Regions from separate parts of the Mycobacterium paraterrae genome, predicted to be linked through region 4. Evidence: riboswitches for the same ligand, from Rfam matches in the RefSeq annotation. Region 4 holds a riboswitch; each other region holds the start of a gene.
The links. A riboswitch is a leader RNA that binds a small molecule or an ion and turns the genes downstream of it on or off. The one in region 4 is predicted to bind cobalamin.
Positions count from the first base shown of each region.

Region 1: another riboswitch for cobalamin. It lies ahead of cobN (cobaltochelatase subunit CobN); the one in region 4 lies ahead of metE (5-methyltetrahydropteroyltriglutamate--homocysteine S-methyltransferase).
Region 2: another riboswitch for cobalamin. It lies ahead of MKK62_RS15980 (ABC transporter substrate-binding protein); the one in region 4 lies ahead of metE (5-methyltetrahydropteroyltriglutamate--homocysteine S-methyltransferase).
Region 3: another riboswitch for cobalamin. It lies ahead of MKK62_RS15935 (PPE family protein); the one in region 4 lies ahead of metE (5-methyltetrahydropteroyltriglutamate--homocysteine S-methyltransferase).

Region 1 covers NZ_CP092488.2:5,390,447-5,397,839, reverse strand. The annotation lists gene MKK62_RS25905 (TenA family protein) at 1-105, opposite strand, end outside; gene MKK62_RS25900 (cobalt-precorrin-6A reductase) at 115-870, opposite strand; gene cobF (precorrin-6A synthase (deacetylating)) at 870-1,628, opposite strand; gene cobN (cobaltochelatase subunit CobN) at 1,621-5,196, opposite strand; cobalamin riboswitch at 5,226-5,348, opposite strand; gene MKK62_RS25885 (hypothetical protein) at 5,378-5,572, shown strand; gene MKK62_RS26555 (Ms4533A family Cys-rich leader peptide) at 5,715-5,807, shown strand; gene MKK62_RS25880 (sulfate ABC transporter substrate-binding protein) at 5,945-6,916, shown strand; gene cysT (sulfate ABC transporter permease subunit CysT) at 6,913-7,393, shown strand, end outside.
Region 2 covers NZ_CP092488.2:3,309,829-3,317,221, reverse strand. The annotation lists gene MKK62_RS16000 (DUF1490 family protein) at 57-341, shown strand; gene ctpC (manganese-exporting P-type ATPase CtpC) at 406-2,502, shown strand; gene MKK62_RS15990 (heavy metal-binding domain-containing protein) at 2,543-3,331, shown strand; gene MKK62_RS15985 (DUF5073 family protein) at 3,348-3,722, shown strand; cobalamin riboswitch at 3,723-3,904, shown strand; gene MKK62_RS15980 (ABC transporter substrate-binding protein) at 3,936-5,117, shown strand; gene MKK62_RS15975 (FecCD family ABC transporter permease) at 5,114-6,178, shown strand; gene MKK62_RS15970 (ATP-binding cassette domain-containing protein) at 6,175-7,393, shown strand, end outside.
Region 3 covers NZ_CP092488.2:3,300,197-3,307,589, reverse strand. The annotation lists gene MKK62_RS15950 (class I SAM-dependent methyltransferase) at 1-561, shown strand, start outside; gene MKK62_RS15945 (GNAT family N-acetyltransferase) at 558-1,052, opposite strand; gene MKK62_RS15940 (hypothetical protein) at 1,069-1,467, opposite strand; cobalamin riboswitch at 1,527-1,730, shown strand; gene MKK62_RS15935 (PPE family protein) at 1,809-3,512, shown strand; gene MKK62_RS15930 (DUF2127 domain-containing protein) at 3,549-4,328, shown strand; gene MKK62_RS15925 (ATP-binding protein) at 4,329-6,956, opposite strand; gene MKK62_RS15920 (acyl-CoA dehydrogenase) at 7,036-7,393, opposite strand, start outside.
Region 4 covers NZ_CP092488.2:525,064-532,456, forward strand. The annotation lists gene MKK62_RS02305 (crotonase/enoyl-CoA hydratase family protein) at 1-208, opposite strand, end outside; gene MKK62_RS02310 (thiolase family protein) at 205-1,350, opposite strand; gene MKK62_RS02315 (SDR family oxidoreductase) at 1,504-2,157, shown strand; cobalamin riboswitch at 2,233-2,444, shown strand; gene metE (5-methyltetrahydropteroyltriglutamate--homocysteine S-methyltransferase) at 2,572-4,845, shown strand; gene MKK62_RS02325 (DUF3556 domain-containing protein) at 4,867-6,606, opposite strand; gene MKK62_RS02330 (hypothetical protein) at 6,721-7,173, shown strand; gene MKK62_RS02335 (thiol-disulfide oxidoreductase DCC family protein) at 7,170-7,393, shown strand, end outside.

The sequences.
Region 1 (7,393 bases), 660 kb from region 4:
CCGGGGCAATTGACCCGAAGCAATGCCTTGGATGAAGCGGTGCTTCAGCGCCGTCTCCGCCAAGACCCTGTTCTGGGACCACAACGACTCGGCTAGAGAGTCCATCAGACCAGGCTAAACCTTCTCTGGGCACGGTGGATTGCCGCGCAGCCAAGCGAGCGCGTCGTCCACCTCGGCGACCACTGGAACCCCCGCGGGAACCGCGGGCCGGCGCACGATCACGACCGGGATGCCCAATTGACCCGCGGCTTGCATCTTCGGCCAGGTGTATTCACCGCCGGAGTCCTTGGTGACCAACACATCCGCCCGGTGCTCGCGCAGCAACTCCAGTTCGCCGGGCAGGGCGTAGGGTCCGCGATCGCGGATCAGCTGCCACGCCGGTGGTATCGCGATATCCGGCTCGTCCACCACCCGTGCCAGCACCGCCAGCTCGCCGAGCGCCGCTACGAACGCCGCCAGTTGCTGTCGGCCGACGGTCAGCAGCGGCCGACTACCCAGTCGACTCGCCGCATCGGCGGCCTGCTGGTGCGAACCGACCCAGTGCCAGGACCCGGTGGCTCGATCGGCCCATCCTGGGCGTTGCAACCGCAGCAGCGGCACCGCCGCGGCGGTACAGGCGCGAAAGGCATTGTCAGACATGGTCGCCGAGAACGGGTGGGTGGCGTCGACCACCACGTCGTATTCGGCCAACGCCTCCCGCAACCCGTCGACCCCGCCGAACCCGCCGATGCGCACCTTGCCCTCGGGGAGTCGTGGGTGGGCGACCCGGCCGGCGAGCGAGCTGGTCACGTCGACACCGTCGGCCACCAACCGGGCGGCCAGCGCGCGGGCCTCCGCCGTCCCGCCCAGCAGCAGCACGCGGCGAGTCATCACCGCCGTCGCAGCAGATAGATGTCCATCACGAAACCGGCCTCTGCGCGGGCCTGCGAACGCGCGTCTGCAATTTGAGACGCAACCTCGCCGAGCCGCCCAGCGACCAGTCGCTCACCGGTGGCACCGAGATTCGCCGCCCACCACACCGACCAGTCGTCCAGACCGGTCAGATCCAGCCGCTCTGGCGGCGGGTTCAGCATCGCGACGATGTTGTCCTGCCCGGCGGCGACCGCCTCCTGCAGCAGGCGGCCGGTGGTGACGTGCACCGGGCGGCCCACCTCGTGCAACACGATGCGGTGCCGCGCGGCCAGCACCTGCGGCGCGCTGATCCCCGGCAGCACGTCGAATTCGACTAACACACCCAGCTTCTGGATTTTCTCGACGACACGGATCGTCGAGTCGTACAACGACGGGTCGCCGAAAACCAGAAATGCCGCGGTGCCACCGCGCCGGCGTAGCACGTCGGCGTAGGCCTCGGCGCGGGCGTCATGCCAATCGCCCACTGCCCGCTGATACCCCTGATCAGTCAGCCCGATCGAACGGTCCCGCTGCGGATCCTGCACCGCCACGACGTCGACCGAGCCGTCGGTGTACGCCTCGATGATTTCCCAACGCAGGGCCAGGAGTTCGTCGTCGGGACCTTTGAAGGCGGCGACCACATAGTCGACCGAGCGCAGCGCTTCGGCCACTTCGGGCGTGACGTGCTGGGGCCCCATGCCGACTCCCAGGATGCGCACCCGGACGGTGTCAGGCACCGGCACGGTCCTCGATGTCGCCTTCGACCTCCAGATAGGCCTGACGCAACGCGGCGAGAGTTTCCGGGGACGGGTCGGCCCACAGGCCGCGGTCGGCGGCCTCCTGCAGACGCTCGACCATGCCCTGCAACGCCCACGGGTTGGACTGGTCGAGGAATTCGCGGGTCTGCGGGTCCAGAACGTAGGACTCGGCCAGCTTTTCGTACATCCAATCGTGCACGACGCCCGCGGTTGCGTCGAAGCCGAACAGGTAGTCGACGGTCGCGGCGAGTTCGAACGCACCCTTGTAGCCGTGCCTGCGCATCGCCGAGATCCACCGCGGGTTGACCACCCGGGCACGAAACACCCGAGCGGTCTCCTCGGACAACGTGCGAGTACGCACCGCGTCCGGCGTCGTCGAATCACCCACGTACGCCTTGGGATCGGATCCGGTCAACGCGCGGATCGTGGCAATCATGCCGCCGTGGTACTGGAAGTAGTCGTCGCTGTCCACGATGTCGTGTTCGCGGGTGTCGATGTTCTTGGCGGCCACCTTGATTCGGGCGTAGTTCGTGCGCATGTCGTCCGGGGCCGCGGCGCCGTCCAGTCCGCGACCGTAGGCGAAGCCGCCCCAAGCCGTGTACACCTCGGCCAGATCTTTGTCGTCGCGCCACGTGCCGGCTTCGACCAGCTGCAGGATTCCCGCGCCGTACGACCCCGGCTTAGACCCGAAAACCCTTGTTGTGGCGCGCCGTTCGTCACCATGTTGAGCGAGGTCGGCTCGCGCGTGGGCCGCCACGTAGTTGTCCTGATCCGGCTCGTCGAGCAGCGCCACCATCCGGACCGCGTCGTCGAGCATCGTCACGACGTGGGGGAAAGCGTCACGGAAGAAACCGGAGATGCGGATCGTCACGTCGATGCGCGGGCGGCCGAGCTCGTCGAGCGGGACGATCTCCAGTCGGCTGACCCGTCGCGACGCCTCGTCCCAGTCCGGCCGAACACCCAGCAGGGCAAGCACTTCGGCGATGTCGTCACCGGAGGTGCGCATCGCGCTGGTGCCCCACACCGACAGGCCTACTGATTCGGGGTAGCTGCCGGTGTCGTCGAGGTAGCGCTGCAGCAGCGATTCGGCCATCGCCTGGCCCGTCTCCCAGGCCAGCCGCGACGGGACCGCCCGCGGGTCCACGGTGTAGAAGTTGCGGCCCGTCGGCAAGACGTTCACCAGGCCACGCAGCGGCGAGCCCGACGGCCCCGGCCGCACGAAACCGCCTGCCAGGGCGCGCATTACCGCGTCGAGCTCACCCGCGGTACCTGACAGCCGCGGCACCACCTCGGTGGCGGCGAACCGCAATGACGCTTGTACGTCCGGCTCGTCGTGCAGGGCATCGACACCGTCGACGTCCCAGCCGGCGGACTCCATCGCTTCGACCAACGCGCGGGCACGGCTCTCGATCTCGTCGACGGCCGAAATCTCGGCGCCGTCTTTGAGGCCGAGCGCGGTGCGCAGTCCCGGCACGGCGTGGTCCTTACCGCCCCACACCTGCGCGGCCCGAAGGATGGCAAGCACCAGATTGACTCGCGCCTCGCCGGTCGGCGCTTCACCGAGGACATGCAGACCGTCGCGAATCTGGGCGTCCTTGATCTCGCACAGCCACCCGTCGACGTGGAGCAGGAAGTCGTCGAACTCCTCGTCGTCGGGACGGTCGTCGAGCCCGAGATCGCGGTGCATCTCGGCGGCACGCATCAGATTCCAGATCTCGCCGCGGATCGCCGGCAGCTTGGCCGGGTCCATCGCCGCGATGTTGCCGTATTCGTCCAGCAGCTGCTCGAGTCGGGCGATGTCGCCGTAGCTTTCGGCGCGCGCCATCGGCGGAATGAGGTGGTCGATGATCGTGGCGTGGGCGCGGCGCTTGGCTTGGGCGCCTTCACCGGGGTCGTTGACCAGGAACGGATAGATCAGCGGCAGGTTCCCCAGCACCGCGTCGGTGGCGCACGCCGCCGACAGCGCGGCGTTCTTGCCGGGCAGCCATTCCATCGAGCCGTGCTTGCCGAGGTGGACCACCGCGTGGGCCCCGAAGCCGTGCTCGAGCCAGCGGTACGCGGCCAGGTAGTGGTGGCTGACCGCCATGTCGGGGTCGTGGTAAATCGCCACGGGGTTCTCGCCGAATCCGCGCGGCGGCTGGATCATCAGCACCACGTTGCCGGACCGCAGCGCAGCGATCACCACGTCGCCGTCGTCGTTGACGAACAGCCGTCCGGGTGCCGGGCCCCACGCCTCGGTGATCGCATCGCGGAGTTCTTTGGGCAGGCCCGCGGTCCACTCGGTGTACTGCGCCGGAGTCACTTTCACCTGCGCGCCGTCGACCTGGGTTGTGGTGAGCCACTGTTCGTCTTGGCCGCCCGCGTCGATCAGCGTATGCATCAGCTGATCACCGGCCTGCGTCTCGTCGTCGATGCCGAGCACGCCGAACCCGTCGCCGACGTCGTAGCCGTCCCGGGCGAGGCGGTGCAGCAGCCGCACCGCGGACGCCGGGGTGTCGAGGCCTACCGCATTGCCGACCCGCGAATGCTTGGTCGGATAGGCCGACAGCACCAACGCAATCTTCTTGTCCTGGTTGGGGATGCGGCGCAGCATCGCGTGGTTCACCGCAATCGCGGCGACCCGCGCGCAACGTTCCGGATCGGCGACATAGTGCGGCAGCCCGTCGTTGTCGACCTCCTTGAACGAATATGGCGCGGTGATGATCCGCCCGTCGAACTCGGGGATCGCGATCTGCGTCGCCGAATCCAAAGGAGTGACACCATCGTCTGATGCCTGCCACTCCTCGCGCGACGAGGTCAGGCAAAGACCCTGCAGCACCGGGATGTCCAATGCGGCAATCCGTTCGATGTCCCACGACGAGTCGTCTTCACCGGCGCCGGCGGCGGCCGACTTGGACCCGCCGGCTGCCAGCATGCTGACCACGAGTGCATCCAAAGTGCCGAGCGCGTCGAACAATTCGTCGGGCGCGCTGCGCAGCGACGATGCGAAGATCGGCACACCGACTGCGTTGCCGGTGGCGTCGACCGCGTCGGCCAGCGCGTGAGCGAAGCCGGAGTTCCCGCTGACCTCGTGGGCCCGGTAGTACAGCACGCCGACCCGCGTCTCGGCCGTCACATCGGCGGACCGGGCGGCGTAGCCCCACTCGGGGATCACCACCGGCTCGTCGAACCCCTCACCGGTGAGCAACACGGTGTCACACAAAAACGCATGCAGCTGAGCGAGATTGGCCGGACCGCCCTCGGCAAGATACGAATGTGCCTGCGCGGCAAGCCCGATCGGAACGGTCGAGCATTCCATCAACTCCGCGCTGGGCGTACGCTCGCCGCCGAGCACCACCAGCGGAAGACCGGTGGCCCGCAGCGCGGTGAGTTCCTCGGCCACCTCCGCCGACGAGCCCAGTACCCGCAGGATCACCACCTCGGCGTCGGCGAGAACATCTTCGATCGGCTGACGCGCCGGGTTGCCCAGGTTGTAGGGCGCCAGCGACGCACGCGCCGACAGCAGGTCGGTGTCGGATGTGGACAGCAGGGCGATGCGGTGGCTCAAAAGGTTCCTCCTCGGGGTTCTCGCCCCGTCGATTGGAGTGCCTCGTGGCCAGTGTCTGGCTCTGACCGTCGGCTCGGCGCCGCGGCCATCACAGTGGCGGAACCGCCCCGGGCTTGCACCGGATTCCTGTCACCACGAGACATGCGCGCACCAGCTTAATCCAGCCGATAGGCTGAGCCGGATGAACGCGATCCTCAACTGGTGGGACGGCGTCGAGCTGTGGCTGTCCGGCCTGGGGTTCGTCTTCCAGACGATCGTGGTGATGCCGGTGGTGCTGGTGTTGGCCTTCGCCATTGCCGCCGCGCTGGACAGCGCGCTGGGTCGCGGAATCACCCTGATGAACCGCCTCCGGCGCAGCGACGAAGAAGCCGGATGAGCGCAAACACCGGAATGCCGCGGTCGCGGGTCACCTTGATCCTGGTTGCGCTGGTGGTCTTGGTGATCGTTGCTTGGCTGCTGACCCGCTGACCTGCAGCGGGTTTGGCTGCGCGCGCACAGCATTCTGTTAGGCTTCGCCCATGCACGCAGCGTCCGGCAGTACCGAGTGCCACGTCTTGGCGCTCATTGCCGTGGGCGATTGCGCCGTCGCTGACGTGCATTGTTGTCGCTGACCTTCTGCCCCCTTCGTTTCTTCGTATCGGGATCTGTCAGACGTCAAGCTCAACTGCCGAAAGGTCGACCATTGTTCGACGACAACAAACCCTCCCCGTCGTGGCGACACGCTGTTGCGTTGACCGTCGCCGCGGGGATGATCGCCGCGTGCCACGGAGGTGCCAGCGATGTCGTGGGCGGAGGCGGATCTTCCGGCGCCAAGACCAGCATCACCCTGGTCGCATATTCGGTACCCGAGCCTGGTTGGAGCAAGGTCATCCCGGCGTTCAACGCCTCACCCGAGGGCAAAGGGATCCAGGTGATCGCCTCCTACGGCGCATCGGGTGATCAGTCCCGCGGTGTCGTCGACGGCAAACCCGCCGACATCGTCAACTTCTCCGTCGAGCCCGACATCACCCGGCTGGTCAAGGCGGGCAAGGTCTCGAAGGACTGGGACAAAGACGCCACCAAAGGCATCCCCTTCGGGTCGGTCGTGACCCTGGTGGTGCGCCCCGGCAATCCCAAGAACATCAAAGACTGGGACGACCTGCTGCGTCCCGGTATCGAGGTGGTGACGCCCAGCCCGCTGAGTTCCGGCTCGGCGAAGTGGAACCTGCTGGCGCCCTACGTGGTCAAGAGCAACGGCGGCCACGACCCGAAAGCCGGCCTCGACTTCGTCCACAAGCTGGTCAGCCAGCACGTCAAGCTGCGCCCGGGCTCCGGACGCGAGGCCACCGACGTGTTCGTCCAGGGCAGCGGTGATGTGCTGATCAGTTACGAGAACGAGGCCATCGCCACCGAGCGACAAGGGAAGCCGATCATCCACCTCAATCCGCCGCAGACCATCAAGATCGAGAATCCGGTGGCGGTGGTGACTACCAGTCCGCACGTGAACGCCGCCGTCGCCTTCAAGAACTTCCAGTACACCGCCGAGGCCCAAAAGGTGTGGGCAGCTGCCGGATTCCGCCCCGTGGATCCCGCGATCGCCGCGCAGGTACGCGACCAGTTCCCAGTGCCGCAGAAATTGTGGACGCTCGCCGATCTGGGCGGCTGGCCGACGGTAGACCCGCAGCTGTTCGACAAGAAGTCGGGCAGCATCACCAAGATCTACACGCAGGCCACCGGATGACGACCGCGATTGCGCGCGAGGTTGCCAGCGCGAAACCCCATGGCCGCAACAAGCTAATCAACAACGGAACGTCGCTACGGGTCGGCGTCTCCGTCGTATGGCTCTCCGTCATCGTGCTGCTGCCGCTTGCCGCGATCCTGTGGCAGTCGATCGGTGGCGGCTGGCAGGCGTTCTGGCTCGCGGTTACCTCGAATGCGGCACTCGAATCTTTCCGCGTGACCCTGACCATCTCCGCCGGTGTCACCGTGCTGAACATGGTGTTCGGACTGCTGATCGCCTGGGTGCTGGTGCGCGACGACTTTCCGGGCAAGCGACTGGTCGACGTTCTCATCGACCTGCCGTTCGCCCTGCCGACGATCGTGGCCAGCCTGGTGCTGCTAGCGCTGTACGGAAATCACAGCCCGGTCGGCCTGCATCTTCAGCACACGGCGTGGGGCGTGGGCGTGGCGCTCGCCTTCGTCACGCTGCCCTTCGTCG
Region 2 (7,393 bases), 2.7 Mb from region 4:
TGAGGTCGTCGAAACGAATAAACTCGTGCCCACGAGACAACAGGAGGACGTTCGCAATGGTGCTGTCAGGCCTACTCGGAAAAGCTGCTGGGACGGTGGTCACCGGGCTGGTCGGCGTCAGCGCCTACGAGCTCGTGCGCAAGGGTTTGAGCAAGGCCCCCATCCACGAGGCCGCGGTGTCGGCGACCGAGTGGAGCCTGCGCGGCACCCGGCGAGCCGAGGAAGCCGCGGAGTCGGCCCGGCTGAAGCTGGCCGACGTGGTGGCCGAGGCCCGCGAGCGCATTGGCGAGGAGGCGCAGCCGCCCGCCATCGGCGACCACGATCACGACCACGACCACTGATCGGCGCGCTGTGCTCGCCGAGGTGACGACCGATCTCCAGGTCGTGTCCGACGCCGCGGGGCGCATGCGGGTGAAGGCGCCCTGGGTGCGCGCGAATTCGCGGCGCGCGGTCGCGGTAGAGGAAGCGGTCGACCGTCAGCAGGGCGTGCGCGCTGTGCACGCCTACCCGCACACCGGCTCGGTCGTCGTCTGGTATTCGCCGAAGCGGACGGACCGCGAGAAAGTTTTGAAGGCCATCGCCGAGGCCGAACACGTTGCCGCCGAACTGATTCCCGCTCGCACTCCGCGATCGGCGGACATTCGCAACACAGAAGTCCTGCGCATGGTGATCGGCGGCGCCGCGCTGGCGCTGCTCGGTGTGCGCCGCTACGCGTTCCAGCGTCCCCCGCTGCTGGGCCCGTCCGGTCAGCTGGTCGCCACCGGCGCAACGATTTTCATGGGCTACCCGTTCCTGCGCGGCGCGTTGCGCGGGCTGCGATCCGGCCGCGCCGGCACCGACGCATTGGTGACCACCGCGACGGTGGCCAGCCTGGTGTTGCGAGAGAACGTCGTCGCGCTCACCGTGCTGTGGCTGCTGAACATCGGTGAATACCTTCAGGATCTGACGCTGCGTCGCACCCGGCGGGCAATCTCGGATCTGCTGCGTGGCACCGCCGACATGGCCTGGATTCAGCTGGACGACGGTAACGAGGTCCAGGTGCCGGTCGATACCGTTCAGGTCGGCGACGACGTGGTGGTCCACGACCACGTGGCGATACCGGTCGACGGCGAGGTGGTCGACGGCGAGGCAGTGGTCGACCAGTCCGCGATCACCGGCGAGACCTTGCCGGTGAGCATCGTCGCCGGCAAGGTCGTACACGCCGGATCAGTCGTGTTGCGCGGCCGCCTGGTGATCCGTGCCCGCGCGGTCGGCAACCAGACCACGATCGGTCGGATCATCTCCCGGGTAGAAGAGGCCCAGCTCGACCGGGCACCGATCCAGACGGTCGGCGAGAACTTCTCCCGGCGCTTCGTGCCGATATCGTTCATCGTCTCCGCGGTCACGCTCGTGTTGACCGGAGATGTCCGGCGCGCGATGACGATGCTGCTGATCGCCTGCCCCTGCGCGGTCGGCCTGTCTACGCCCACTGCGATCAGCGCAGCGATCGGCAACGGCGCACGCCGCGGCATCCTGGTCAAGGGCGGGTCCCACCTCGAGCAGGCCGGTCGGGTCGACGCGATTGTCTTCGACAAGACCGGAACCCTCACCGTCGGCCGGCCCGTCGTCACGAACATCATTGCGCTGCATGATGATTGGCAGCCTGAACAGGTGCTCGCCTACGCAGCGAGCTCGGAACTGCACTCCCGGCACCCGCTGGCCGAGGCGGTGATCCGCTCGACCGAGGAACGCCGGATCACCATCCCGCCGCATGAGGAATGCGAGGTGCTGGTCGGTCTGGGCATGCGGACCTGGGCGGACGGCCGGACCCTGTTGCTGGGCAGCCCGTCGCTGCTGCGCGCCGAGCACGTCACGGTCTCACAAGAGGCGTCGGACTGGGTGGACAAGCTGCGCCAGCAGGCCGAGACTCCGCTGCTCCTTGCCGTCGACGACACCCTGGTGGGCCTGATCAGCCTGCGGGACGAGGTCCGCACTGAAGCGCCCGATGTGTTGAAGAAGCTGCGCGCCAACGGGATTCGTCGCATCGTCATGCTCACCGGCGATCATCCCGAGATCGCGAAAGTCGTTGCCGCCGAGCTCGGTATCGACGAGTGGCGCGCCGAGGTGATGCCCGAGGACAAGCTCGAGGTAGTCCGCCACCTTCAAGACGAGGGGTACGTCGTCGGTGTGGTCGGCGACGGCATCAATGACGCGCCCGCGCTGGCGGCCGCCGACATCGGTATTGCGATGGGCCTCGCCGGCACTGACGTCGCGGTGGAGACCGCGGATGTGGCGCTGGCCAACGACGACCTACGGCGACTGCTGGACGTGGGCGACCTGGGAACGCGCGCGGTCGAGGTGATCCGGCAGAACTACGGCATGGCGATCGCCGTCAACGCCGCAGGGCTGCTGATCGGCGCCGGGGGCGCGCTCTCGCCGGTGCTTGCCGCGATCCTGCACAACGCGTCCTCGGTGGCGGTCGTCGCAAACAGTTCACGTCTGATTCGGTACCGCCTGGACTGAATGCCGCTGGAGAAACACGCTGGCCTCGTACGATGTGCGGATGTCATCGACCCCGCTCGACCCAGTTGCCAGCGAACGGCTCTCACACGCCGACCGCGTGTTCACCTCGGATCTGTCCATCAACGAATTCGCGCTGCTGCACGGCGCCGGCTTCGAACCCCTCGACCTCGTCATGGGCGTCTCGGTCTACCACGTCGGTTACCAATTCACCGGTATCCGGCAACAATCCGAGCTGCCGGTGCTCACGGAGGCGACGTATCGGGCCCGGTGGAACGCGATGGCCCGCATGCAGGCCGAAGCCGACGCGCTGGGCGCCGACGGTGTCGTCGGCGTTCGCCTGGAATGGCGCCAACACGGCGCCGAGGCGGAGCACCTGGAGTTCATCGCGGTCGGCACCGCGGTGCGCTACACGCCCAAACCGGGGGCCTTCAAGCGGGCCAACGGGCAGGCGTTTTCCAGCCACCTGACCGGACAAGACCTGACCACCCTGCTGCGCTCGGGTTGGGCACCGGTCGCCTTCGTCATGGGTAACTGCGTCTTTCACATTGCCGCGCAGGGCTTTATGCAGACTCTTCGGCAGATGGGCCGCAATACCGAGATGCCACAGTGGACGCAGGGCAACTACGAAGCCCGCGAGTTGGCCATGTCGCGGATGCAGGGTGAAGCCGAACGCGACGGCGCCAGCGGCGTCGTCGGAGTCCACTTCAACATCCAGAACTACGCCTGGGGCTTTCACACCGTGGAGTTCTACGCCGCGGGAACCGCGGTCCGCCGCAGCGGTACCGCCGAGACGATCGCGCCGCAATTCGTGCTGGCCATGAACGACTGATGGCCTTCAGTACCTGATGGCACAGTTCGACGCCGAGCGAGTAAGCCGCACAATATCCGACGCGCTTTCGGGCCCCGGCGGAATCGGATTGGTGATCAACGTCTTTGCGGGCCTGCCGGGAGTGGTGCACACCGCCGAGCGTCGCGGGATGTTCAGGTCGCACCCCGCGCGGCTGCAGATCGGCGACTGGCGGTACGAGGTGACCCCCGACGCCCGGCTGATGGCGGCCCACGTGGTGGGCGGCGTCGTGATCGGCGAGGAGGTGTTGCTGGCCGACGCGGTGGGGCCGCACCTGGCTCGCGCCCTCGGTCAACTGGTCGCCCGGCACGGCTCCGCGGTCGTCCCCAACATCGACGCGGCGGTCGACGCGCTGAGCGCCGGCACCGGCTGACACCCGAGGATGCGACAATGTCGCACGTAAGGCGATGACGACGTAGGAAGCCGGTGCGAATCCGGCGCGGTCCCGCCACTGTCATCGGGGAGCGACCCTCACCAGCCACGGCCCACCCGGCCGGAAGGCGAGGCAAGCAGCGATCCGAGAGCCAGGAGACTCACGTCATCGCGTCCTGCGAGCCGGGGCGGTCGACCCCGAAAGCGAGAGTCGATGTCACGCCGATTCTGTGCGGCGCTGATCCTGAGCAGCTGGCTACCGGTGGCCTGCGCCGCGCCGCCGCCGCTAGGCGGGCACCCAGACCGCGGCTGCATCACCGACGTGCGGCCCGGCGCGGACCACTTCCCGGACAAATCCACGGTTCTCGACGCCACCAATTTCACCCTCACCTATCACCAGCACTATCAGGTGCTGACCGTCAAGCAGCCGTATCCACACGGCGATCCGGAGAGCTACGTGCTGGTGCGCTGCGGCGCACCGCCCGCGCACCTTCCCGCCGATCTGGCCGGTGCGCAACGGATCACGGTCCCGGTCACCAGCCTCTATTCGGCCTCGATCACCCAACTGGGCATGGTCGCCGAACTGAGTCGCGTTGACACGGTCACCGGGGTGGCCGATACCGCCGACGTCGTCGATTCCGCACTGCGGCAGCGCATCAGCGACGGCAAGACGGTCGGCTACGCCTCGGGTAACCAGGTCAACGTCGAGGCTGTGCTCGCCGCTCACCCCGATGTCGTGGTCACCGCGGGCACCGACGACTCGAGCTATCGCAAGTTGCGCGACGGTGGCATCAGCGTGGTCGCCGACGCCGAATGGCTGGAGTCCACGCCGCTGGGCCGCGCCGAGTGGATCAAGGTGTTGGCGGCCCTGACCGGGACCGAGAAAAAGGCCGCCGAGGTGTACGCCCGAGTGCGCGAGGACTACCACGCGCTCGTCCGGCGATCGGCCGGCGCCCGACCGGTCGCCGTGCTGCCCGGAACGATGTACCAGGGCACCTGGTTGATGCCCTCCGGCGGCGCCTACGCCGGTCGCCTCCTTCGCGACGCGGGCGCCAGCTATCCGTGGTCCGACGAAACGAGCAGTGGGACATTGGAATTGAACTTCGAGTCGGTCTACGCCCGCGCCGGCCAGTCGCCGCTCTGGCTGGTCGACAGCAACTGGAAGACCGTCGAGAACGCAGTGGCCGAGGACCACCGGTACGCCGATCTTGCCGCCGTGCGCAACGGCCAGGTCTGGTCGGCGACCAAGGCGGTCGCCCCGGAGGGCGGCAATGACTATTGGGAGCGCGGCGCGGCCCGGCCCGACCTGATCCTGGGCGACCTAGTGGCGATCCTGCATCCGGAGCTGGCACCCGGCCACGAGTTCAGCTTCTATCGTCGGGTCGCCGCCGCATGACCGCGACCTCGGCGGCTTCAATCATGGTGCGGCTCAACCGAACCACGGTGGTGTTGACGGCGTCGGCCGCCGCCGTGCTGGTGCTCGCCGTGCTGGGTCTGGCGCTGGGCCCGGTTCGCGTGCCGCTGCTCGACACCGTCCGGGCCCTGGTGGGAGCGCAGGCCTCGGATCCACGCTGGCAGGTGATCGTGCACGAAACGCGGGCGCCCCGGGTCCTGACCGCGATCGCAGCGGGCGCCGGCGTCGGCGTCGCGGGCCTGCAGATGCAGACGCTGTTCCGCAACACCCTCGCCGACCCTTACGTCCTCGGTGTGAGCTCGGGCGCCGGCTTGGGCGTCGCGGTCGTCGTGATGGCCACCGGGTCGGGCTTCACGGCGGGACTGGCCGGCTGCGGACGCGCCGGCGTGGCGATCGCCGCCGCGGCCGGCGCAGCAGCCGTGCTCGCAATCGTGCTGAGCCTTGCCCGCTGGGTGCGATCCGCGGCGACGTTGCTGCTGATCGGGGTGATGCTCGGCGCGGCGAGCACCGCGCTGGTGAGCGTGTTGCTGGTGTACGCCGACCCGCAACGGGTGCAGCAGTACCTGCTGTGGGGTCTGGGTAGCTTCGCCGGCACCACATGGCAGGACCTGCGGCTGCTGCTGCCAGCGGTCGCGGTGGGACTGGCCACGGCGGCGCTGACGGTGCGCGGGCTCAACGCGTTGCTGCTGGGCGAGAGTTACGCCCGCACGATGGGCATCGACGTGCGACGCGCACGCGTGATCACGGTCCTGTCGGCGTCGTTGGTGGCCGGTGCCACCACCGCGTTTTGCGGGCCGATCGCGTTTCTCGGGCTCGCGGTCCCCCACCTGGCCCGGCTGGCGCTGGGCTCGTCCGACCATCGCGCCGTGCTGCCCGCGACGATGCTGATGGGAGCGGCCACGGCGCTGGTGTGCAGCATCGCCAGCCAGTTCCCGGGCACCGAGGCGGTATTGCCGATCAATTCCATGACGGCTTTGATCGGGGCGCCGATCGTGGTGCTGGTGCTGGTGCGTAACCGCCACGGCGTGGGGATGCAACGGTGAGCCTGCAACTCCAGGACCTCACGATCGGCTATCGCAAGCGGCGAACGACCAGCACGGTCGCCGCCGGGTTGTCGGCGGTGGCCCCTCGTGGTCAGCTCACCGTGTTGTTGGGCCCCAACGGCTGCGGCAAGTCGACACTGATCCGTACCATCTGCGGACTGCAGCCCGCGCTGAGCGGTCGGGTGCTGCTGGACGGCACGGATTTGGCCGGCGTCGCCGCCGAGCGGCTGGCCCGCCGCGTGGCGGTGGTCCTCACCGATCCGGTCGATCCCGGCCTGCTGTCGGCGCGTGACCTCGCGGCATTGGGCCGTATCCCCTACCTCGGCCTCACCGGCCGGTTGCGCCGCGAAGACCACCGCATCGTCCAGCAGGCGCTCGCCGCGGTGGGCGCCGGGCACCTGGCCGACCGCCCGGTGGCTGACCTGTCCGACGGTGAACGGCAGCGGGTGCTGACCGCCCGCGCGCTGGCTCAACAGCCCGAGATCCTCGTGCTCGACGAACCGACCGCCTTCCTCGACGTGGCGTCGCGCACCGGTCTCGTGCAGACGTTGCGCGACCTGGCCCGCAGCCAGGACCTGACCGTCGTGACGTCGACCCACGACCTCGACCTGGCCCGCCGGGAAGCCGACTGGGCCTGGCTGCTCGGCCGCACGCTCGTCGAAGGAGCTCCCGGCGATCTCATCGGCACGGCACAGATGGATTCGGCTACCGTCGACGCGCTCACCGAGCTTCGCGGGGTCAGCCCGTACTTTGCCGTGGGCACCGGGCCGCTCGACGACGGCTGGCACCCGGTGCGGCGGCTCTACGATGACACCGCACTGCTGGCCGGGATAGTCGAGCGGGTCAGGGTACGAATGGACGTGACCGAGCTTCGCGTCGCGGCGTCGACGTTCTTTCTCGGCTTTGCCGCGCGGCTGTGGTCGATCGGCGTCGGCGGTGTCGCCGGCTACGGAATGCTCGTCGACCTCTCCCCCGAGCGTCTTCTTTTTCGCGAGGTCGACGGCCAGATCGCGCTGCACCTCGAGCAGCCACGAGCACGCCGGTGCGATGATCTGCCCGCCGCGCTGGCCGACATGGTGCTCGACCGGCATTTGACACCGCTGGCGGCAGCGCTGCACCGACTCGGTCCGATCTCGACGGGGCTGTTACGGGGCAATACGGCCTCGGCTCTGCTCGGCGCGGCCGGGGTCTTCGACCGCGACCGCTCCACCACGT
Region 3 (7,393 bases), 2.7 Mb from region 4:
GGCTACCGGTTGTCCTGGCCCGCCGACGCCGTGGTGTTCGAAATCGACCAGCAACAGGTGACGGACTTCAAGACGGCGACGCTCGCGGCTGCGGGCGCCGAGCCGACCGTCGACCTGCGCGCGGTACCGGTCGATCTGCGCGACGACTGGCCGGCAGCCCTGCGTCAGGCGGGTTTCGACAGCAACCGGCCCACCGCCTGGGTCGCCGAAGGCCTGCTCGCCTTCCTGCCGCCGGAGGCACAGGATCGGTTGCTGGACAACATCACTGAGCTCAGCGCGCCGGGGAGCCGACTGGTGGTCGAGATCTTCTTGAGTACGCCGGAGTCGCTGGAGGTGATGCGGACCTCGTCGCAGAAGTGGTACGAGCACGGCCTCGACGCCCGCATCGACGACCTCTGGTACGGCGGCGAGCGCCACGACGTCGCACCGTACCTGCAGGAGCGCGGCTGGCAGGCGACCAGGCGTCGGTCCGCTGAATTGCTGGCCGACGCCGGGCTGACAGTGCCACAGCGCAACGACGGCCAGACCGAAAACTACTACTGCACAGCCGAACTCGGTTAGCCCTCGGCCAGCCTGCACTGCCAGAAGCCGACGTCGTGCCACGAGCCGTGTTTATAACCGGCCTCACGAAGATGGCCGACGGGAGCGAACCCATGCCGCTCGTGCAGCCGCACGCTCGGCTCGTTGGGCAGCGCGATCACCGCGATAGCACTGTGAAATCCGCTGCGCCGCAACGCATCGAGTAGTTCGGTGTACAGCGTGTCACCGACGCCGCGGCGACGCGTCGACGGGTCGACGTAGATGGTGGATTCGACGGTCCACTGGTAGGCGGCGCGCTCGTTCCAGGGCCCCGCGTAGGCCGTGCCTACGACGTCGTCGTCGATGACGGCGACCAGCCATGGATATCGCTCGTGCCGCTTGGCCCATAAGGCGCGGACCTCGTCGATGCCCTGCGGTTCGGTGCGGAAATTGAAGACGGAATGCTCGATGTAGTGGTTGAGGATCTCGCGAACCCGCGCCAGGTCGCCGGCGGTGGCGGGCCGCACCTGCACGGCGCTCAACGCCGCATCACGGGGTCGTCGACCGGTAGCCGTCGATGTCTTTCTGCTCGAGCGACCTGGCCAGCGATTCACCCTCCGCCGTGAGCGCCAGCCACACCGAGTACATCCACTTCTCCGGATCCCCATAGTGTTTGACGTACGCGTGGGAAATCGTGCGCAGCGAATGGTCCAGCGAATGACGCCAGGCCGAGAAACGGTGCGTCTTACCACGGCGCTCACCCAGCCGGAACAGGCCGTCGCTCACCCATTCCCGGATGGCGTCCAGCGTCTCGTTCTGCAGCTCGGCCGGCGAAGCCGACGGATGATGGTGTCGCACACGCCAATCCACCGCGTTCAAATCGATCGGCCCGCCGAGGGCGTCGACTAGCAGCTGATTGCGGACTACTGCGCGCGATTCATCCGTCATCGTCGTCACCGTACAGTTCGGCGCCGGTTCTCGATACCGGGCGCAGGAACGAATGATTCGCCGACGTTTCGAGGTGGCGTGCCGCGTGGTATGGCAAGATCATCTCCGTTAGGCGATGACGAAAGAGGAAGCCGGTGTAAATCCGGCGCGGTCCCGCCACTGTCATCGGGGAGCGACCCTCACCAGCCACGGCCCTCGCGGTCGGAAGGCGAGGCAAGCAGCGATCCGAGAGCCAGGAGACTCGCGTCATCGCGTCCTGCGAGCCGGGGCGGTCGACCCCGAGAGCGAGAGTCTCCTATGACGCTGAGCGCGTTGTTCTCCGCAATTCCCGACATCCGTGCGTGACCGCCCCGGTCTGGATGGCCGCACCTCCGGAGGTCCACTCGGCGCTGCTGAGCAGCGGCCCGGGGCCAGCATCCTTGCTGGCGGCCGCGCAGGCGTGGACCGAACTGAGCGCGGAGTACGCCGAGGCCGCCGATGACTTGACGGCCGTAATCGGCGCGGTGCAGGGCGCCGCGTGGGACGGTCCGAGCGCGGCGGCCTACGCGGCCGCGCATGCCCCCTACCTGGCGTGGCTGGCCAAGGCGGGCGCGAACAGCGCCGCGATGGCCGTCGAGCAACAGACCGCCGCCGCCGCGTACACCGCCGCGCTGGCCGCCATGCCCACCCTCGGTGAGCTGGCCGCCAACCACGCCACCCACGCTGTGCTGACGGCGACGAATTTCTTTGGTATCAACACGATTCCGATCGCCGCCAACGAGGCCGACTACGCGCGGATGTGGGTCCAGGCCGCCACGGTGATGAGCACCTACGAGGGCGTCGCGGGGGCCGCGGTCGCCGCGGCGCCACAGTCCGAACCGGCGCCGACGATCGTCAAAGCGGCCGCGGCCACCGACCCGTCGACGCCGCCAGCGTGGTTCGAGCAGTTGCAGAGCTTCCTAGAGGGGCTGTTCCCCCAGCCCCCGTATCCGGATCCCAGCCAATTCCCGCTCTACCAACAGCTGTTGGACTTCTTCAACGAGATCGGCTATACCGGCGTCAACGACCCGATCGGGACGTGGCTGCAGGGCCTGGACCCGTCGTGGCTCCCGCCAATCGGGGTGCCCGGCTCGTGGCTGGCCTACACCGGTGATCCGTTGAGCTACCTCAATCCGGCCACCATCGCCTACGTGCTGTCGGTGCCGCTCGACCCGGGATCCTATGTCGCCTTCACCGGCATCGTCATCGCCGACGACCTACTGGCGATCGCCTACACCGCCGCGTTCAACCCGCAGGCGCTGATCCTGGTGATTCCGGCCGCCATGGTGGAGATCGTCGGCTCGACGATCGGCAACACCATCCAACTGCTGCACTACATCCTGCAATCGACGCTGCTCCCGCTGCTACCGGCTCTGCTGCCCGCCGCGACGGCATCACTGGTTCCGCTGGCGGCGGCGCCCGTCGGCCTGGCCGGCCTGGCCGGTCTGGCCGGGCTGGCCGGCCTGGCCCCGACAACCGCACCCATGCTGGCCCCGGCCTTTGCGATGGCCCCGACCCCGCCCCCGCCACCCGCACCCGCACCGATGGCACCGGCGCCGGCCCCCGCGCCGTTGGTCCACGCCCCGGCCGCGGCCCCGGCGCCACCTCCGCCGCCCACGCCGGCGGGACCGCCCGGCGTGACCATGCCGGCATACATGTACATGGTCGGCGATCTCGGTTTGGCCGCGCAGCAGGCCAGGGGCGCCAGCAAGAGGGCCAGCACGGCAGCCATCCAGATCGACGAAAACCCCTCAGCTGCAGCAGCTTCCGAGGATCTGCAGCCGGCCCAGCGTCGCCGGCGGGCGAAGGCCACGATGATCGGCCGCGGCTACGAGTACATGGACCTGGAGCCAGAGCCAGCCGTGACCGCATCGGACAGCGGCGCCGGGCCCCTGGGGTTCGCCGGCAGCGCCGCCCGCGAGGACGCGGCCGAACCCGGCGGGCTGGCCACGCTGAGCCGGGACCACTTCGGCGGCGAGTCGACTGTGCCGATGCTGCCGAACACGTGGAATCCGCAGCTCGACTGACGCCGACGACACGCGACGCCGCTGTAGCGTGCAGACATGGTGGATTTTGCGCTGCGCTCGTGCGGGTTGCGTGGGCACGCGACTTTTGCTCCCGATGAGCCGAAGCTGCGTGAGCGTCTGACGGTCGACACCCCCGTCGGCGAGGCTTGGCGCTGTCTGCGCTGTGAGACCTTCGTGGTCGGCCCGCCGCGTCGCTCCGGCCCGGCGAACACCGCGCCGGAGATACCGCGCGGACGATTCCTGCGGGACCGCACCCTGATGCGCGCGCTCGCGATCGAACGCGCCTTTCGCGCCGTGATCTTCCTGTTAGTGGCCGCGGGCGTGGTGAAGTTCAGTGGATCGCGAGTCAAGTGGCAGCACGTGCTGGATCGCGACATGCCCCTGCTGAAGCCGCTGGCCGACCAGGTGGGCTGGAATCCAGAGAATTCCAAGCTCGTTCGCGAGATCACCCACGCCTTCGCCCTGTCCTCGTCGACGCTGCAGTGGATCGCGATCGCCCTGGCCGGGTACGCGTTGATCGAGATCGTCGAAGCGGTCGGGCTGTGGCTGATGCAACGGTGGGGCGAGTACTTCGCGGTGATCGCGACCAGCGTATTCCTGCCGCTGGAGATCTACGAGTTGACCGAGAAGGTCACGGCGTTAAGGCTTTTCGCGCTGGTGATCAACATCGTCGCAGTGATCTGGTTGCTGTGGAGCAAGCGGCTGTTCGGGCTGAACGGCGGCGGTAAGGCCTACCGCGAAGAGCACGAAGCCGAAAGCCTACTCAGCGTCGAAACCGCGAGCCTGAGCGAAACCGCGGCGAGCGCAACGGCGTAACTATCTCGACGGCCCGCCGGTCTGCTGCTGCAGCGCGTACGCGACGGCGTGGGTGCGGTTCTGTACGCCAAGCTTGGCCAGGATTGCCTCGACGTGGTGGCCGACCGTTTTCGGGCTGATGTGCAATTCGGCCGCGATCTCGGGGTTGCTCAGTCCCGCGGCGAGCAGGTCGAAGACCTGACGTTGCCGCCCGGTCAGGGCGTGTGGGTCAGACGCCTTGTCCGCCTGGCGCGTCCGGGGGGCCCGGTCGCGCAACACGGCCAGCCGCTGCTGTGCGCGACGGGCGGCGGCCTTGGCGCCCAGCCGGCGGAAGGTGTCGAGCGCCGACGTCACCGCCGACACGTCGCCACCAAGTCGAGCCAGCGCCGCGTCGTAGACACAACCGCGACTCGTCCAGTCTTCGGCGGCTTTCTCCCAGTGCCCACTGATCTCGAGATCGAACGGAGTGGAAGCACCGTTATGGCCGTCGTCGATTGAGCCGCCCGCCACGTGAATCCAGCGACGCAAGCTGCCCAGCAACCACGGATCGGCGTGGGCACCAGACGCGGCCAGTCCGGCGCGAGCTTCGGCAACGGCCCGCTCGTCGTCGCCGGCGAGCCAGGCGACCTCGGCGCGCGCCGCCCACACCACGCCCAGGTGGACCAGGTCGGTGGGCTGCGCGTTATCGTCGACCGGCGCGAGACTCAGGGGTTGGCCGCGGCGGGCCTTCAGCAGAGTGAGCGCGACCAGTGGCAAGACCCGGTGCTGCGCACTGAGTTCGGGGCGGGTCAGGATCTGCTCGGCGTCAGCGGCGGCCCGCTGCCAGTCGCCGCGGTGCAGCGTGGCCAACGTGGCCGCGGCGGCCAGCAAAGAGCTGAACATGCCGAGGTCGCGGTCGTCGCAGAACCGCATACCGTCGGCCAGATAGCCTTCGGCGCGGTCCAATTCGCAGCGCAGCACGGCGTACCAGTAGATCAGCACGGAGAAAACCGCGGCGTGTTCCTCGAGGCCCGGTGTCGACAGTGCTTCCCGCCAGACGGCCTCCAGGTCTTCCCAGCCGATGCCGGTGCTGAATACGGTGGTCAGCGCTATGTAGCCGCGAGCCCGGATTTCGACTCCGGGATCACACAATTCGCGCCCCAGCGCATGGGCGCGCGCGGCGTAGTCCGCGCACGCCGGATCCAGGGCGAGGGCACTGATGTGCGCCATGTTGATCAGCGACCAGGCCAGTTGCGGCGACGGGCCGAGCGCCTCGAGCAGCCGCAGCGATGCGTGCGCCGTGTCGATGGCCTCGGTGGCACGGCCCAGCGGCTGCAGCAGACGCGACAGCCAGCGAAGATCGTCGCCCTCGGCGAGATGGTCGGCCAGCTTGCGGCGCAACGCGATCGCCTCACGCAACGATGCGACCGCAGGTTCGGCGCCACCGCTGAGGTAGCACGCGAAGGCGTGCCGCTCCAGCCAGACGACCCGTTCCTCGTCGCTGGCGTCGACGGCGTGACGCAGTGCGAGTGCATACAGGCTCGCGGCCTCCCGGTTGGCGCCCAGCGATGCGGCGCGTTGTGCGGCGGCGATGCCGTAGCGCACTGCCGCGTCGCTTTCGCCGGCCTCCTCGGCGTGAAACGCCAACGCAGCCAACTTGTTCGGATCGATAGGCGGCTCAGCCAGTACCGTCAGGGCACGCCGGTGCAGCTCGATTCGATCGAAGTCGGCGATCTGCGCCCGGGTGGCCCGGCGGGCCAGTTCGTGCCGGAAGCCGACCACGCCTCCGTCGGCGATCAGCACGCCGGCGCCCAGGCATTCGTGCAGCGCGACGCGAGCTTCGGGGCACATCTTTTCCAGCAGTGCGACTTCGGCGCGTTGCCCGCACACCGCCGCGGCGTGGGCCACGTCCCGCGCTTTGGCCGACAGCCGCGCCAATCGGCCACAGACGGCCTCGGACACGCTGCGCGGCAATGCGTTTCGGCTCAGCGCCGCCGGTCCCGCAGCCAAGACCTCGGTGACGAAGAACGGGTTGCCGCCGCTGACCTCGTACAACTCAGCAGCGTTCACGCCGCTTCCGGCTGCCAGCGTCGCCACCGACGGGAAGCTCAACGCGCTCAACTCGATTCGGCTCACCTGCGCGCAGTTGGCCACGTCACCCAACGTCACCGCCAGCGGATGGGTCGGCGACAGCTCGTCGTCCCGGAACGAGATCACCAGCAGCAGCCGCAGCGCACTGACGCGCCTGGCCAGGAACCGCACCAGGTCGAGCGTGGCGCCGTCGCCCCAATGCGCGTCCTCGATCACCCAGACCCATCGGCCGCCGTCACCCAACGCGGCCAACAACTGTCGATAGATCTTGGCGGTGTCGCCCGAATCGACGGCCTCGCTCAACGCCGCTCCGGCGGCGGCGTCCAGTCCGGACAGGGCGTCGGTCAGCGGCCCGAGCGGCCGCGGCGCACCCAACGGGTCACACCAGCCGCGCAAAACCCGGGCGGGCGGCTCGAGCTGATCGGCGAATCGGGCAAGCAGTGTGGTCTTGCCGACGCCGGCCTCGCCGCGCAGCAGCACCACTTCCCCCGCACCGCCGCGAACCACGCGGCGCGCCAGCGCATTCAGCTGCGACAGGGGCGCCTCGCGTTCCAGCAAAGCATTCACCAGCGGGGACATGATGCACAGAGACTGTATCGCCACCGCACCCAAGATGCGCGTCAACTGCGCATCTGCTGGGAATTTGCTGAACGGCGTCCTAACGCAGCAGCGCGCGTGACATCACCACACGCTGAATCTGGTTGGTGCCCTCGTAGATCTGGGTGATTTTGGCGTCGCGCATGAACCGCTCCACCGGGAAGTCGGTGGTGTATCCCGCACCGCCGAACAGCTGAACGGCGTCGGTGGTGACCTCCATCGCGATGTCGGAGGCAAAACACTTCGACGCCGCGGAGATGAACCCGAGGTTGCCCTCGCCGCGCTCGGCGCGCGCGGCGGCGCTGTAGACCATCAGCCGGGCGGCCTCGACCTTCATCGCCATATCGGCCAGCATGAACTGCACACCCTGGAAATCGCTGATCGACTTACCGAACTGCTTACGCTCCTTGGTGTAGGCG
Region 4 (7,393 bases):
CCTTGAGATCGGCTCCCGCGCAGAAAGACTTGTCACCGGCACCGGTGATCACCACCGCCCGCACCTCGGGGTCGTGCTGCGCCTGCTCGAGCGCATCACCGACCCCGACGCTGACCGCCCCATTGACGCAGTTACGAGCCTCCGGCCGGTTGATCGTGATGACGAGGACGTCGTCGCGGCGTTCGGTGAGGACCGCCGGTTCCGTCACAACAGTTCCACGATGGTGGCGTTTGCCTGACCGCCACCCTCACACATGGTCTGCAGGCCGTAGCGAATTCCCTTGTCCCGCATGTGGTACAGCATTGTGGTCATGATCCGGGCGCCGGATCCACCGAGCGGATGCCCCAGCGCGATCGCGCCGCCGTTGGGGTTGAGCTTCTTCTCGTCAGCGCCGATGTCCTGCAGCCAGGCCAGCGGAACCGGCGCGAACGCCTCGTTGACCTCGAACACGCCGATGTCGTCGAGCGACAGGCCGGACTTCTTCAACGCCTTCTGGGTGGCAGGGATGGGGGCGGTCAGCATGATCACCGGGTCGGCACCGGCCAGCACGGCGGTGTGCACCTTGGCAATCGGGTTGAGCCCCAACTCTTTTGCCTTCTCCGCCGTCATGATCAGCAGCGCGGCGGAGCCGTCGGAGATCTGGCTGGAGTTGCCGGCGTGGATGACACCATCTTCCTTGAACGCTGGCTTCAGCTGAGCCATCTTCTCGATCGGCGTGCCGCGACGGATGCCCTCGTCCTTGAGGATTACGTTTCCGTCTTGGTCCTTGATGCCGACGATCTGGTCGTCGAAGGCGCCGGAATCCTGGGCGGCAGCGGCCTTGTCGTGCGATCCGAGCGAGTACTGGTCGACGGTGGTCCGGTCGAAGCCCCACTGCTCGGCGATCATCTCGGCACCGATGCCTTGGTTGGGCGTCCGGTCGTAGCGGGCCTTGAAGTTCGGGGAGAACGGGTTGCCGCCGTTGGCCAGCGAAGCGCCCATCGGCGTCCGCGACATCGATTCGACACCGCCAGCGACCACTACGTCGTAATGGCCGGCAACCACGCCGGCCGCGGCGAAGTGGATCGACTGCTGACTCGAGCCGCACTGCCGGTCGACGGTTACGCCCGGCACGGTCTCAGGCCAGCCGGCGGCCAGCAGCGCCGTGCGGCCGATGTCCATCGACTGCTCGCCGGCCTGCATGACGCAGCCCCAGATCACGTCGTCGACGAGGCCGGGGTCGATACCGGCCTTCTCGACCAGACCATTGAGCACCTGCGCGGACAGGTCGGCGGCGTGGACGCCGGACAAACCGCCGTTGCGCTTGCCGATCGGTGAACGAACTGCCTCGACGATGACTGCTTCAGTCATGGCTCCATCTCCTTTGACGCTCGAGCTAATGTGCCCGACTCCTCCTCAGACCTAGCGGTCTGCATCGTCGTCGCGCGTACTTTTGTCGATTGTTGACCAACCGCTTAGTTGGGTCGCCGCCGGGGTGCCCTACCGGTGAGTAGCGTCGAAGGCATGTTGCGCATCGTCATCGTCGGCGGCCACGGCAAGGTCGCGCTGCATCTAGCCCGCATGCTCAAAAACCGCGGCGATGAAGTGACGTCGATCATCCGAAATCCCGACCACGCCGGCGACGTCTCCGCCGCCGGTGCGCGCCCCGTCGTCGCGGACATCGAGCACCTGGACACCGCCGCATTGGCAGACCTGATGTCAGGCCACGACGCTGTGGTGTTCTCGGCAGGCGCCGGCGGCGGTGACCCAGCCCGCACTTACGCGGTCGACCGCGACGCCGCGATCCGGGTAATCGATGCGGCCGAGCAAGCCGGCGTCAAACGATTCGTGATGGTCTCCTACTTCGGCGCGGGGCCCGATCATGGCGTCGCCGAGGACAATTCATTTTTCCCGTACGCAGAAGCCAAGGCCGCCGCGGACGCTCACCTCCGCAGCACCGAACTGGATTGGACCGTGCTCGGCCCGGGCCGGCTCACGCTGGAGCCGTCAACCGGCCGGATCGAACTCGGCGAGGGTACCGGTGAAGTGTCACGGGAGGACGTGGCTCTGGTCGCGGCCGCCGTGCTCCACGACCCCGCCACGGTCCGGAAAACCATCGAATTCAACAACGGTGATGTGCCGATCACCGAAGCGCTGGCTCGCTGCGGCGATCGCTAGCGCGGCAGTAGCTGCGCGCGGCGGGTCGACGCCGTTGACCTGTAATCTCGATGTCGCAGTCGGTCTGCCGATTTCGTCGTCCGCGACGAAGGCGGCATCGAACGAAGCATGTTAGATGTGCTTTTTAAGAGGGAACCCGGTGCGAGTCCGGGACTGTCCCGCAGCGGTATGCAGGAACGAACGTCGTCTTCGAGCACTGGTCACCCGACCGGGAAGCGACGGCCAGTAGGAGCACCACCCGGTGCGCGCCTGTGAGTCCGAAGACCTGCCGGCTGTGCCGGGCGCGCCGCGCCTGGCGGCTCACCGCCTCGTGGAATGGGCGTCTGGCCGTATCGGTTGCAGCCGCTGTGCGCTGCGCCGGATCGGTTTGCGTCCGTTGGCGGTGACCACCCCGTCGAGTGAAGGACGAAAACCGTGACCGTTACCCCTTTTACCGCCACCGTCACCGGCTCACCACGCATCGGCCCCAAGCGCGAACTCAAGCGCGCCACCGAGAGCTATTGGAAGGGCAAGACCAGCCGATCGGAGCTCGAGAAGGTCGCCGCGACGATCCGCAGCGACACGTGGAGCCAACTGGTTGCCGCCGGCTTGGACTCGGTGCCGATCAACACGTTCTCCTACTACGACCAGATGCTCGACACCGCGGTGCTGCTCGGCGCGCTGCCCAAGCGCGTTCAGGTCGTGTCCGACGACCTCGACCGCTACTTCGCCGCCGCCCGCGGCAATGGTGACGTCGTGCCGCTGGAGATGACCAAGTGGTTCGACACCAATTACCACTACATCGTCCCTGAGATCGGGCCGGACACCGAGTTCACGCTGCATCCCGAGAAGGTGCTGTCGGAACTGAAAGAGGCTCGCGATCTCGGCATTCCGGCTCGTCCGGTGGTGATCGGGCCGGTCACCTTCCTGATGCTGAGCAAGGCCGTCGACGGCGCCGGCGCGCCGATCGAGCGCCTCGACGACGTCGTCCCCCTGTACGCCGATCTGCTTAGTCAGCTCGCCGACCAGGGCGTGCAGTGGGTCCAATTCGACGAGCCGGTGCTGGTCACCGACATCTCCGAGGACGCCTCCGCGCTCGCCGAGCGGGTGTACAACGCGCTCGGTGCGCTGGAGAACCGGCCCGCGATCCACGTCGCCACCTACTTCGGTGACCCAGGTGAAAGCCTGGGGGCGCTCGCCCGGACGCCGGTCGAGGCGATTGGGGTCGACTTGGTCTACGGCCCCGACACCGCGGTGGCGTCCGTGACCGAACTGGCGGACAAGACGCTGGTCGCCGGCATCGTCGACGGACGCAACATCTGGCGGACCGACCTGCAGGCAGCGCTGAGCAAGCTGGCCAGCCTACTGGGTTCGGTTGGGTCACTGGCTGTTTCGACGTCATGCTCGACGCTGCACGTGCCGTACTCGCTGGAACCAGAGACCGACCTCGACGACGCGCTGCGCAGCTGGCTGGCGTTCGGCGCCGAGAAGGTGCACGAGGTGGCCACCCTGGCCAAGGCGCTCAAGGACGGTCGCGACGCGGTGGCCGACGAGATCGCGCAGTCCAACGCCGCCGTTGCGTCCCGCGCGAAGGACCCGCGGCTGAACAACGCCGAGGTTCGTGCCCGGCTCGACTCGATCGCGAAATCCGGCGGCACCGAACGTGGCCCGGCCGACCAACGTCGTGCGGCGCAGATCGAGCGGCTGCACCTGCCGCCGCTGCCTACGACCACCATCGGGTCATTCCCGCAGACGACCGAGATCCGCAAGGCCCGCGCCGCACTGGTCGCCGGCGAGATCGACGACGCCGAGTACACCAAGCGGATGCGCGCCGAAATCGCAGAGGTGGTCAAGCTGCAAGAGGACCTCGGCCTGGACGTCCTGGTGCACGGCGAGCCGGAGCGCAACGACATGGTGCAGTATTTCGCCGAGCAGTTGGACGGCTTCTTCGCCACCAAGCTCGGCTGGGTGCAGTCCTACGGCACCCGCTGCGTGCGTCCGCCGGTGCTATACGGCGACGTGGTTCGGCAGCACCCGATGACGGTGGAGTGGGCGAAGTACGCGCAGTCGCTGACGGACAAACCGGTGAAAGGCATGCTCACCGGGCCGGTGACGATCCTGGCCTGGTCGTTCGTCCGCGACGACCAGCCGCTGGCCGACACCGCCAACCAGGTGGCGCTGGCGATTCGCGACGAGACCGTTGATCTCCAGGAGGCCGGCATCGCGGTCATCCAGGTCGACGAGCCCGCGCTGCGAGAGTTGTTGCCGCTGCGCAATTCCGAGAAGCAGGCTTACCTGGACTGGGCCGTCGGTGCGTTCCGGTTGGCCACGTCTGGTGTCGCGGATTCGACGCAGATCCACACGCACCTGTGCTACTCGGAATTCGGCGACGTGATCGGCGCGATCGCCGACCTGGACGCCGACGTCACCTCACTCGAGGCGGCCCGCTCTCGCATGGAGGTGCTCGACGATTTGAACTCGATAGGCTTCTCCAACAGCGTCGGTCCGGGCGTCTACGACATCCATTCACCGCGGGTGCCGAGCACCGACGAGATCAGCACGTCGCTGCAAAGGGCGCTGAAAGCCGTTCCAGCCGAACGACTGTGGGTCAACCCGGACTGCGGCCTGAAGACTCGCAATCCGGAAGAGGTTATCGCGTCGCTGACCAACCTCGTCGAGGCAACCAAGAAGGTCCGCGCCGACGCGTAACCGGGCGCGTGCGGTCGGGCGCTACACCGACGTAGCGCTCGACTGCACGTGCACCGGCACGTCATCGGCCCAGGGCTGCCGGGTGACCATGTCGGCCACACACACGTGGCCGCGCTCGAATTCACCGGTGGCGGCGTCGACCAGCCGATACTGCTGGGTCTGTCGATGGATCGGCTGGGCGTCCAACATCACTACCCTGACCTCGCCGGGCTCGAAGTGGCAGCGCCTCTGCAGCGCCACCACCAACTGCTCGTTGCTGAAGTGCCCGTCCCCGAAATTCCAGCCGATGGCCGTACTGGTGACGCGCTCGCCGTCGGTCAGCACGTAGTCGTCCTCGTTGTGGCCGGCCATTGCGCGATGGGCCAACGTGAACAGCGCCCGGCCGTGAGTGTTGAACGCGCGGAACGCATATCCCATGTACATCGGGATCTGCGCGGCTTCCTTACTGCCGTAGAACTTCTCCAATTGCGCGGCCGGCATGCTGGCGATCGCGACGATGCCCTGCGAGATCTTCGCCTCGGCGGAGGGCTTGATGCACCACAGCGTGGTGTCCCAGTTGCCGGCGTAGTAGCGCATGCCGGGCAGGAACGACACCTTGCGCGGGAACAGGTTTCCGGTGACCACGGTGCCGGCGACGACCGCGAACAACAGCAGTGGCAGCGGGGTGGTCAGGTCGCTCAGTCCCGCCGACGCGTGCCCGACGAACAGTGCGAGCACGCTGAACATCATGAACACGTTCCATTCCAGCGGCACACCCATCGGGATCGAGGACAGGATGCCGAAGTGAAAGCACAACATCACGAACGCCGCCACCACAGTCGGCCAGCCGCCGTGGCTGAAGAACAGCACCAACGGCACCAGTCCCTCGATGGCGGTGCTGAAGTGGGCCAGCCAGCGCGACCGCCAGCCGGGTCGCAGGTCGTCCGGAAAGTGTTCGAAGAATGAGCGTTTGAGGAATTTCGTTCGAAACAGCGGGTTGTTGCTCATCATGGTCGAGATGACGAACGGGAAGTGCTTGTTGAGCTTCGACGTCGCGGCGCCCAGCCAGATCACCAGGCAGACGAGTTTGGCGCCCAGGATCAAGTCCACCCCGTAGCCGGCGAACAGGAATGCCACGGTGAAGGAGGCGTACACCTCTCCGCGGGCTGCCAGGAAGATCACCTTGTCACGAAGACCCAGCATGGCAAGCACGCCCAGCACCGCCCAGATCTGCCAGGCGGGCAGCACCCCAACCGTGGTGCCGAGAGCAGGCATCGGTCCGGTGCCGTCCGAGAAGACCGCGACGGTAAGTAGCGTCAGCAATGCGGCGTAGAGCAGCGCGTCGAATGGGGTGCGACTATCACCCTTCGTCAGCGGGACTCGGTCCGGCCACGGTGGCAGCCGGATGGTGCCGGGTCGCAGCCAATACAGGATCGAGCCCATCGGTGGGAAAAAGCGGTTGTTGAGCGGGCCGAAGCCGCAGCCGAGCCCGACCACCTCGAACAGCATCGTGTACAGCACGACCTTCTCGAACACGATCGGCTCGGCATACCAGTGCGCGACCCTGGTGAAGCCGTCAATACCGGTCGTGGTCAGCGCGAGAAGCCAACCCGCCAGGATGTAGAGCAGGATCTTCACGACGTAGAACAGATGCAGCAACACCGGTGTGCCGAAGCCCACCTCGGCCCAGTGCCGGGCCATCGGGATGATCTTTTCGGAGCGACTGCCCTTGCTCCATTCGTCGAAATCGATCTGCGGGGTGTCCTGCTTGAGAAATCCCATGGCGGCAAGACTAGAACGTGTTCTAGCTCGATGGTTCCCATTCGTCGAGAACCCTTGATTACTACGGCGTGTAGTAGTAGAACTGAGGCAACGCACTCAGGACGGTGATCGACGATGACACGTCAGCTTCGGGAGTCAGCCCGCGCTCTGCGTTGGGCGGCAATACTTTTCGCAGTGGGTTGGGCCGTGCACGTCGTCGACCATCTGCGGCGCGGGATGTCGGCGTCGCCGCACGCGATCATGGTCGGCGGAATGATCCAGGGCGTCTTCGTCGTGGTCGCGGTCCTGCTGGCGCTGACCGGGCGTCACCGATCTCCGGACTGGGCGATCGGGGTCGGCTTCGGTAGCGCCGTCCTGTTCACCTACGCGCACCTGCTGCCGAGCTACTTCCCCGCTTACCAGGACAGCTTCGTTTCCGGTCCGCGGATCAACGTGACGTGGTTCTCGTGGGTCAGCGCCGCCACCGAGATCGGCACCGGCCTGGTGTTCGCGGTCGTCGGGCTGCGGGTTCGCCGCTCGTCAGGCGTAGGCTCGGTAATGCCGTTGCAGCGAAAGGTGGCGCCATGAAACCGGGGACGCTGTTTTTCGACGGAGCCTGCGGAATGTGCACGCGCTCCAAGGATCTGCTGCTTCGCTTCGATCGCACCGGGAAGATCCGGACCGAACCCCTGCAGGGCCACGGCGTGGCCGAGCGTCTCGGCGTCGCGCAGGACAGACTCCTGGACGCGGTGCGCTGGATCGATTCCACCGGCACGGTGTACGCCGGTGCCGAGGCCGTCAATGCGGC